DNA from 3 places in the Ciceribacter sp. RN22 genome. Region 1 is predicted to be linked to each of the others. Evidence: predicted binding sites of a transcription regulator. Region 1 holds the regulator's gene; each other region holds the start of a gene.
The links. The regulator PhoB, encoded in region 1, activates phosphate uptake and scavenging genes when phosphate is short. The targets are predictions, from matches to a motif close to TGTCATNNANCTGTCAT.
Positions count from the first base shown of each region.

Region 2: the regulator PhoB is predicted to act here: its motif matches at 2,227-2,243, upstream of ppk2 (polyphosphate kinase 2).
Region 3: the regulator PhoB is predicted to act here: its motif matches at 1,314-1,330, upstream of NHF53_RS08120 (bifunctional 2',3'-cyclic-nucleotide 2'-phosphodiesterase/3'-nucleotidase).

Region 1 covers NZ_JAMXLD010000001.1:177,362-180,635, reverse strand. The annotation lists gene pstB (phosphate ABC transporter ATP-binding protein PstB) at 1-564, shown strand, start outside; gene phoU (phosphate signaling complex protein PhoU) at 609-1,322, shown strand; gene phoB (phosphate regulon transcriptional regulator PhoB) at 1,348-2,031, shown strand; gene NHF53_RS00880 (GcrA family cell cycle regulator) at 2,099-2,623, opposite strand; gene NHF53_RS00875 (aspartate aminotransferase family protein) at 3,046-3,274, shown strand, end outside.
Region 2 covers NZ_JAMXLD010000026.1:23,328-26,601, reverse strand. The annotation lists gene NHF53_RS24125 (hypothetical protein) at 1-50, shown strand, start outside; partial or broken gene NHF53_RS24120 (autoinducer binding domain-containing protein) at 75-341, shown strand; gene NHF53_RS24035 (LuxR C-terminal-related transcriptional regulator) at 444-629, shown strand; gene ppk2 (polyphosphate kinase 2) at 798-1,949, opposite strand.
Region 3 covers NZ_JAMXLD010000001.1:1,637,395-1,640,668, forward strand. The annotation lists gene NHF53_RS08120 (bifunctional 2',3'-cyclic-nucleotide 2'-phosphodiesterase/3'-nucleotidase) at 1-1,239, opposite strand, end outside; gene NHF53_RS08125 (PilZ domain-containing protein) at 1,471-1,809, opposite strand; gene NHF53_RS08130 (Lrp/AsnC family transcriptional regulator) at 1,903-2,364, opposite strand; gene ald (alanine dehydrogenase) at 2,520-3,274, shown strand, end outside.

The sequences.
Region 1 (3,274 bases):
ATCTCCATCGACGGCGAGAACATCTACGATCCCAAGGTGGACCCGGTTCAGCTGCGCGCCAAGGTCGGCATGGTGTTCCAGAAGCCGAACCCGTTCCCGAAGTCCATCTACGAAAACGTCGCCTACGGACCGCGCATCCACGGGCTTGCTCGCAAGAAATCGGATCTGGACGACATCGTCTCGTCGGCGCTGCAGAAAGCCGGCCTCTGGAACGAGGTGAAGGATCGCCTCGACGCTCCTGGCACAGGTCTGTCGGGTGGCCAGCAGCAGCGTCTGTGCATCGCCCGCGCCGTCGCCGTCAGTCCCGAGGTCATCCTGATGGACGAGCCCTGCTCGGCACTCGATCCGATCGCGACGGCAAAGGTGGAGGAACTCATTCACGAACTTCGCGCGAACTACACCATCGTGATCGTCACGCATTCGATGCAGCAGGCGGCGCGCGTGTCGCAGCGCACGGCCATGTTCCATCTCGGCGAACTCGTCGAGGAAAACGACACCGACAAGATGTTCACCAATCCCGACGATCAGCGCACGCAGGACTATATCATGGGCCGCTTCGGCTGACGCCCCGTCCAACCGCGCAGACGCACTCATTCGAGGATCACGACATGTCATCGACCCATATCTACTCCGCCTTCGACGAGGAACTGAAATACCTGATGCGCCGCATCTCCGAGATGGGCGGACTCGCCGAGCAGATGGTGGGCGACAGCGTCCGCGCTCTGGTCCACGGGGACGCTGCTCTGGCGCACAAGGTGATTTCCGACGACGTCATTATGGACGCAGCCGAGCGCGAAATCGGTGACAAGGCCGTCATCACGATCGCCCGTCGCCAACCCGTCGCCAGCGACCTTCGCGAGATCATCGGCGCGCTGAAGATCGCCAGCGACCTGGAGCGGGTCGGCGATCTCGGCAAGAACAACGCCAAGCGGGCGATGGCGGTGCAGAGCGCGGGCATCCCGCGCAAGCTCGCTCGCGGCATCGAGCACCTCTCCGAACTTGCCCTCGTGCAGCTGAAGGAAGTCCTGGACGTCTACTCGACGCGTTCGGCGGAGAAGGCGAAGTCCGTCCGCGATCGCGACGACGAGATCGATGCTGTCTATACCTCCCTGTTCCGGGAGTTGCTGACCTACATGATGGAAGATCCCCGCAACATCACGAGCTGCACGCATCTTCTCTTCTGCGCCAAGAACCTCGAGCGGATCGGCGACCACGCCACCAACATCGCCGAGACCATCTACTACATGACCACGGGGGCCCAGCCCGAAGGCGAGCGTCCGAAGGAAGACCTGACGACGGACGTCGGCGCGGTCACCGAATGATGCCGCTGCAGAGGATAAGTGAGCGATGCAGCCAAGGATAGTGGTAGTCGAAGACGAGGAGGCGCTGAGCGTACTCCTTCGTTACAATCTTGAGGCCGAAGGTTACGAGGTGGAGACGATTCTGCGCGGCGACGAAGCAGAGCTGCGCCTCCAGGAAAGGGTTCCAGACCTCCTGCTTCTGGACTGGATGCTGCCGGGCGTCTCGGGGATCGAACTCTGCCGCAGGCTGCGTATGCGACCGGAGACCGAACGCCTGCCTGTCATCATGCTGACGGCGCGCGGCGAGGAGAGCGAACGCGTGCGCGGCCTGGCCACGGGCGCCGACGATTACGTCGTCAAGCCGTTTTCGACGCCGGAGCTGATGGCGCGCGTCAAGGCGATGCTGCGGCGTGCCCGTCCCGAAATGCTCTCGAGCGTTCTTCGCTGCGGCGACATTGAACTCGACAGGGAAACCCACCGGGTTCATCGCAAGAGCCGCGAGGTCCGCCTCGGGCCGACGGAATTCCGACTGCTGGAGTTCCTGATGACTTCGCCGGGCCGTGTCTTCTCCCGTTCGCAGCTGCTGGATGGCGTCTGGGGGCACGACATCTACGTCGACGAACGTACTGTCGACGTCCACGTCGGACGTCTGCGCAAGGCGCTCAACTTCTCGAACATGCAGGATGTCATCCGCACCGTGCGCGGCGCCGGATACTCGATGGAAGCCTGATTTCCAATTACATCACGCACAAAAAAACGGGCCGCGCGGCCCGTTTTCGTTTTCTCCGGCCAGAAGCTTACCGGTCCGCCTTGCGGCGCTCGGAGACCGGCTGATAGGCGAGCTTGGCGTGATACTTGCAGTACGGCGAGGAATCGAGTGACTCGCAGCCGCAGAAGTGGAACTCGTCGCTCATCGGATCGCCGATCGGCCACTTGCAGGTGCGTTCGGTGAGTTCGGTGAGCCCAAGCCGGCGGGAAATCGGTATCACGACGTTCGAGGCCGGAACGGCGCGGATTTCCTCCAGGGCATCGATCTGGCCCTCTTCCTTCAGCATCGCTCCGCCTACCGGACGGGCGTTTGCGCGGGCGGGGACGCGCGCAGCAAAGTTTGAGGGACGAGGGGCCGGTGCCGGACGTTTCGGCGTACGAGCCGGTGCCGTGCCGCCGCCGGACTTCGCGCGTCCCGGCAGGTTGAGGCGATGCACCTTGCCGATCACCGCATTTCTGCTGACGCCGCCGAGTTGTGCGGCGATCTGGCTTGCGCTCAGGCCCTCGGCCCAGAGCCTCTTGAGTTTTTCGACGCGCTCATCTGTCCAGTTCATGCCATTATCTCCGCCATCGCGATATTAACGGCAGAATCCGTCTCCGTTGCTTCGGACGAATCCAAAACAAGACTTCCTCGATACTTTCGGTGACTACTTCTGCCGCATGCAATCTTTTAATGTAAATTTAACCTAGTGTGGCGCTGACTCCGTGACAAGAGTCGGACGAATCAAGCGGAATCGATTTTCAAGTTTTCCCCAACTTGCTGGCTTTCGCCGGCCGCGAGAATCAAAGCTGTGAAAGGCGCTCGCGCATCACAAAAATCCTTTGCGTGTCGCAGTTTTGTTGACAGCACAGCGGGAAATGCCGATAGTGCCAACCGCCGCCGAAAGGCGGCATTTTTGATTTTTCCGGGGACTTTTCTGCGGGACGCCGGAAGGTCCGTGTTCACATCGATCGGTTGCGAAGGAGCTGTTCCACCATGGCTGAAGCCACGCCGCTTTACGAAACCTACCTGCGCGCGCCTCTGCGTTTCGAGCGCGGCGAAGGGGTTTGGCTTATCGCGGAAAATGGTGAGCGATATCTCGATTTCGCGGCCGGCGTCGCAGTGAACGCGCTCGGGCATGCCCACCCGCATCTCGTCGATGCGCTGACGTCACAGGCCGAAAAGGTCTGGCACCTGTCGAACCTCTACGAGGTTCCAGGCCAGG
Region 2 (3,274 bases), on a different contig from region 1:
ATCTCGCCCGGGAACTCGGCTTCGAGTATTACGCCTATCTCAATGTTTAGCCAGTCGGGGCATTCGCTGTCTCGAACTATCCTTCCGAGTGGCAGGATCGGTATTTTTCCAAGGGCTTCAACGAGATCGATCCGATCGTCAGGACCGCCAAATCCACGATGAAGAGCTTTATCTGGTCTACTTGCGAAAACTCGACCAAGGTGAGGTCGAGACGCGTCCGGCAGTTCTATCTGGATGCCGCCGAGTTCGGCATCCGGTCGGGCATTACCATTCCTGTCGCGACTGCTTTTGGGCGCATGTCGATGCTGACGATCGCCTCACCCAAGGCTTACCTGTCGCTGGACAGGGAGATCGATCCGGTGGCGGCGTCGACTGCGGTTGCTCAGCTTCACGTAAGGATCGAACAAACGGAAATAGAGCCGACGGCAAGACCGAGCATCAACATGACCGCGAGGCAGGCCCTGATGCTGAAGTGGTCCTCCGAGGGCAAGTCGATGAGGGCGATTGCTACCATCGAGGACATGACCTACGCGAATGTAAATTTCCACATGAACAATGCTCGCAAGGCACTCAATGCCGGCACGCTGGCGCAGGCGACGGCACTGGCGACAAAACTCAAGCTGATTTGATTGCCGTCGTGCAGAAGACGAGCCTTTCGACGCGGCGCGGTTCTTCCCCGGAAGAATTGTCTGACGAGGAGTGGAGCGACCACTCCCGAGCTTTGCAGTCCTCCGTCGGGGCGTCACGTCGCGCGGGCAGCGGAGCCCCGGTATCGGCAAACATCGTATCGCCGGACATCACATATGTCCGGCCTGATGTTGAGGCGCGGCACTTTGGATTTCGGGCGGCCAACTCGCGCCGACAGTGTACTCGCCACGCTCGTGGATCGTGTTGGCCCGACCGACCAGCAGACTGTCCACCCTCCCGATCCGTTCCGGATTCTTGCCCGTGTAAGGCAGAGAATGAAGCACGTAGCGCATGGCGTTGAGGCGCGCGCGCTTCTTGTCGTCGGACTTGATGACCAGCCACGGGGAATCAGCCGTGTCTGTGTGGAAAAACATGGCCTCTTTGGCCCGCGTGTAGTCGTCCCATTTGTCGAGAGACGCCATATCGATCGGCGAAAGCTTCCATTGCTTCAACGGATGAACCTTGCGTTCCTTGAAGCGGCGGCGCTGTTCGTCCTGGCTGACCGAGAACCAGAACTTGATGAGATGAATGCCACTGCGCACGAGGTTGCGTTCGAACTCCGGCGCCTGGCGAAGGAACTCGCGGTACTCCTCCTCGGTACAAAAGCCCATCACACGCTCGACGCCGGCACGATTGTACCAGCTGCGGTCGAAGAGAACGATTTCTCCGCGCGTTGGCAGGTGTTCCACGTACCGCTGAAAGTACCATTGGCCACGTTCCACCTCGCTCGGCTTCTCAAGGGCCACTACGCGTGCGCCACGGGGATTGAGGTGCTCCATGAAGCGCTTGATGGCGCCGCCCTTACCCGCGGCGTCGCGCCCCTCGAACAGGATGATGAGCCGTTGATTGGCTTCCTTCACCCAGGATTGGAGCTTCAGCAGTTCGGTCTGGAGCACGAATTTTTCGTGCTCGTAGTCGCGGCGGAGCATCTTATACTTGAAGGGATAGCCGCCATCCCGCCAGTCGTCGGTGAGTTCGTCGTTGGCACTGCGCGGATGGCCGGGTGGCTTCGGCAGGCCGAGCTGCCTGCGCAAACGGTCCGCGTCGTCGGGGGAGGCACCCTCGATGATCGCTTCGATTCCGGCCTTGACCTCGTTGTCGGCGCGAGGTTCAGAAGCGATCGCGCTCATTGCCGAAAGCTCTGCCTCCAGCGCGGCATGCCGACGCTCCTCGGAAATGCCAATCTCCACGATCGGAGGTAACAAGCCGGGGGCTTGGCTTCCGATCTCGATCGCAGATTGAGGCTTGTCACTGTTCGTCATGCTTCTCCTTCCCTCATTCACCAGAACCTTTGTCGTCTTGCACGTTCACGGCACGGCCCCAATTGATCTCGTTACAGCAGGCCAGGATGCGGAAGGCAAAAATGGTTCGGACATATTGCACGGAGCTTCTGCCGCATCTGTTCGTTGATGACGTGCCTGACCATCCCGCAGGGAGGTCGGCGGGCGACACTCATCGTGTCGATCCTCTCCCTTCGCCAGGTTATGGGCAAATTAGTCGTATCCGGGCGGTCCCTTCGCGCCCGCTCGCGAGCAGAACCGTCATCTGCCGGTCATCGGTCGTGACCAACCGTGGCGATCACGCGAGTTGCGTGGCAGCGTGAAGCCGCCGTCCGGCCAGGCATCGGGATCGGACCCGTGAGCACGAGCGGGTAGGGTACTTTTCGTCGGGACCGCCTGGGAGGATAAGTGCCGATATGGTTCACTCGCGCCGATCAGCCGCAGTTCACGGGCAGTCGTGCGGCCAGATCAGGAAATCTCTTGACCTGTGGCGACGCAAATTGCCGCCCGCTGATTAAGATCACGATAAAGGGCAAGAGTGAATATCGAGCGACAAGGGTGCGGTATTCCCGTAATGTTCCTCGCCGGCACAGCGGCACTTGCCATGCTCTGACGAGAAATCATGAAATATTCTTTAAGTGTTATCGGTATGTTTCTGACTTAGACCAAAATTGGGCGAATTTTCCGAGAAATGAATAAGAATAGCTTATGTCCTTATAAGCAAATATACAAGCCATGTCAAATTTCTGTCCGAATCTGATAGCGTTTTACGGTCTCTATGACGGAAGACGTGGACAAGGTGGGGACATCTGTCCGGAAGGACGCTTACTTACTTGAGAGGCGGCACGTCTTTGCGTCCCGCTTTGCGAATGCTACGTCCCGTACATAGACCAGCATCCTGTCTCGAGTTTCACCCTGCGGATACCGGAGGCGTCGATGACTCCATCGGAGTTACAGGCAATTCCGACGTCGACGATGGCAGAGGAAAGGGCCGTGAAGTTCCTCGCTTCATGGTGGCCACTCGAACAGAAACCGCTCGCGCGGATGGTCGGGGCCGCGTTGCGGTTGGATTCGGATCGCTGGCAGTCTTGCGGATTGCAACGGACCGCAAACCAATTTGTCTCTCCGGTCAAGGCCGCGATGGCGACCTTCTTCGCGAGGAACCGCCATCGACGGGCGCAAGGCCCGTCAACCGAATTTCCCGTATCTCCGCCCGACGCGAGAGGAGGCACGTTCCTCGCCTCTATTCGTTGTCCAGGCTGCAGTTGCAACGTGACTCCCGTTATCTGTCGGCCGAGACTTATTTG
Region 3 (3,274 bases), 1.5 Mb from region 1:
CCAGGTCTGCGCGTTCGAGACGATCTGTACCGAAGGGTCGTCCGCGACGAGCGCGAAATAGGAGTAGAGCGGCGCCGAGGTCTTGCCGACCGGCGTTCGGACATATTGCAGCGTGGCCTCGTGCTCGGCGCTGACGGAGGCGACGATCTCCGGTTTGTCGGAGACGTCGGCGATGACCTTCCGGTTGTCGTCGCGATGGTAGATCGGTCGCGCCTCGCATGTAAAGTCGACGATCTTCCAGCTCGCGCCGTCCTTTTCCAGCAGGAGGTCGATGAGCCCCAGATGTGAGCCCCAGAAGCCTCCCATCACCGCCGGCTTGCCGAGCAACGTACCCTTGACCGGGTCGGCGCCGGGTACGTCGTCCCAGGTCTTGGGACCGGGGAAGACGAGGTGCTGGTGGCCGGTGAAGACTGCGTCGATACCGGCGACGCCGGCGAGATAGAGCGAGGCGTTCTCCATGCGCTCGCTCTGGCCGTGCCCGTCGATGCCGGAATGCGAAAGTGCGACGACGATGTCAGCGCCGTCCTCCTTCATCACTGGAATCCAGGCGCGCGCCGCCTCGACGATGTCGCGGGTCTGCGCCCGGCCGTCGAGGTTCTTGGCGTCCCACACCATGATCTGCGGCGGAACGAAGCCGATGAAGCCGATGCGGATCGGGCTCTCGTTGCCGGCGCCGTCTCTGATCTTCCGGTCGAGAATGGTGTAGGGCTTGAAGTGGAGCTCGTCCTTCGTCGGATCTTCGGCCAGCATGCCCTTCGTAAGGTTCGCGCAGACGATCGGGAAGTTCGCCCCGCCCAGCGTGTTGAACATGAAGTCGAGGCCGTAGTTGAACTCGTGGTTGCCGAGCGTGCCGCAGTCGTAGCCGAGCACGTTCATCGCCTTGATGATCGGATGCAGGTCCCCGGCCTTCATGCCCTTTTCATAGGCCATGTAATCGCCCATCGGATTGCCCTGCAGCAGGTCGCCGTTGTCGATCAGCATCGAGTTTCCGGCCTCAGCGCGGATCGAATCGATGATTGCGGCTGTGCGGGCAAGTCCCATCGTGTCGTTCGGCTTGTCGGCATAATAGTCGTACGGCATCACGTTGACGTGGATGTCCGTCGTCTCCATCAGTCGCAGGTGCGCCTGGTTGCCGTTCGCCCGGGCCGCGAAGGGATGGAGCACGATGAGGGCGGTGGTCGCTGCAAAGCCTCCGAGGAGGCTGCGTCGGGAAATGGGATGCAGATCAGACAGGGACATGTGGGGTCTTCCTCCGGTGGCTGTCCTCGCGACGGGCAAGACTAGAGCCGTTTGGGCACAACTGCATCCAGAAAATGACAGGCATGTGTCAGTTGTACCCCTGGCTTGTGGGCAGCAGCGGACATCACCTTTCGAAGGCGCACAAACGGCACAACATACGGGCGCCGTCGCGCCGAATCCGGCGAGCGTGATTCTTCGCTGGCGCGATGCGCAACGTTATGGACTTGCCGTTCAGCGGGTGAGGACGGGCCGGACTTCCTTGTGGAAGTGCCGGAAATAGGCGGACATCTGGGCAAGCGCATTGCTCGTGCGCAGAACCTCGACCCCGAGACGGCTTGCCCTGCGCCAGCGCACGGTCGCCTCGATCAGCCCGAGATGGTCGTTCTGGATCTGCACGGTACTGCCCGCGGCGGCATGAAACGGCGTGGCGAGTTCGAGCGCGAGCCCCGTGCGTGAAACGTCGACCATCCGCGCCGCAGCTTCCTGCTGCAAATACCTGACCTTGCTGTCGACACGGCACCGCTGCCGCGGCGAGCGGCGCGTCTCCATGTTCAGGTTGGACTTCTTCATGGTTCCTCCGGGAATGTTGCCTTCGACACGCAACCTTAGGAGGAGTTCTTTGCCGGACGTTGAATTCTGCCGCTAAAATTGTTGCTATATGCGTCAAAGGCCGACATTCGGCCGGTCGATGATTTCGCGGAGCGCAAAGCTGGAGTTGATCTTCACCACATGCGGCAGGGCCGACAACCAATCGCGATGGATGCGCTCGTAATCCTCGAGGTCCTTGGCCGCGACGCGAAGGATATAGTCGTATTCTCCCGACATCAGATAACAGACGAGGACGTTCGGGCACCGCTTCACTGCTGCCTCGAAATCGGAAAGCGTTTTCGCGAACTGACCCGAAAGTGAGATGTGCACGATTGCGATCATCTTGTATTCGAGTACCTTGTTCGACAGCCGCGCGTGATAGCCGCTGATCACACCCGAGCGTTCGAGGATGTCGTGGCGCCGCGAACAGGCGGAGGCGCTCAGCCCGACCTTTTCGGCGAGCTCAGCGTTGGTCATGCGACCGTTTTGCTGAAGTGCCTTCAAAATCGCAAAATCAATCGCGTCTAGTTCCTGCATTCGAATATCCTTCGATGAATCTGTCTTTGCGTGCAATAATGCGCGAAATTAATGCTGGTCAAAATTGAAATTTGCAAGGACATTTTGCGTCTTCGGTGTTTCAAATTCGGGGTCAAATCACCCGTGGCGAAAACGCCGGCAAGAGAGGAACGAAAATGCTCGTAGGCTGCCCCAAGGAAATCAAGAATCACGAGTACCGGGTCGGGCTGACCCCCGGTGCCGTCCGCGAATACGTGGCGCACGGCCACAAGGTGCTGATCGAGACAGGCGCGGGCGGCGGCATCGGCGCCGACGACAATGCCTACATCGCGGCGGGTGCCGAGATCGTCGCCTCGGCCAAGGACATCTTCACCCGTGCCGACATGGTCGTGAAGGTCAAGGAACCGCAGCCGTCGGAATGGTCGCAGCTGCGTGAAGGCCAGATCCTCTACACCTATCTCCACCTCGCTCCCGATCCGGAACAGACGAAGGGCCTGCTCGAATCCGGTGTAACGGCCGTCGCCTACGAAACCGTGACCGACGAGCGCGGTGGCCTTCCGCTGCTCGCTCCGATGTCTGAAGTCGCCGGTCGTCTGGCGATCCAGGCAGGGGCCACCGCGCTGCAGAAGGCGCATGGCGGCCGCGGCGTGTTGCTCGGCGGCGTTCCGGGCGTGCTTCCGGGCAAGGTCACCGTCATCGGTGGTGGCGTCGTCGGCCTGCATTCCGCGCGCATGGCGGCCGGCCTCGGTGCCGAAGTCACCATCATCGACCGCTCGCTGCCGCGCCTGCGCCAGCTCGACGACATCTTCGCCGGCCGCGTGCGCACGCTCTATTCGACGATTGACAGCCTCGAACAGGCCGTCTTCGCCGCCGACCTCGTGATCGGTGCCGTGCTGATCCCGGGCGCCGCCGCGCCGAAGCTCGTCACCCG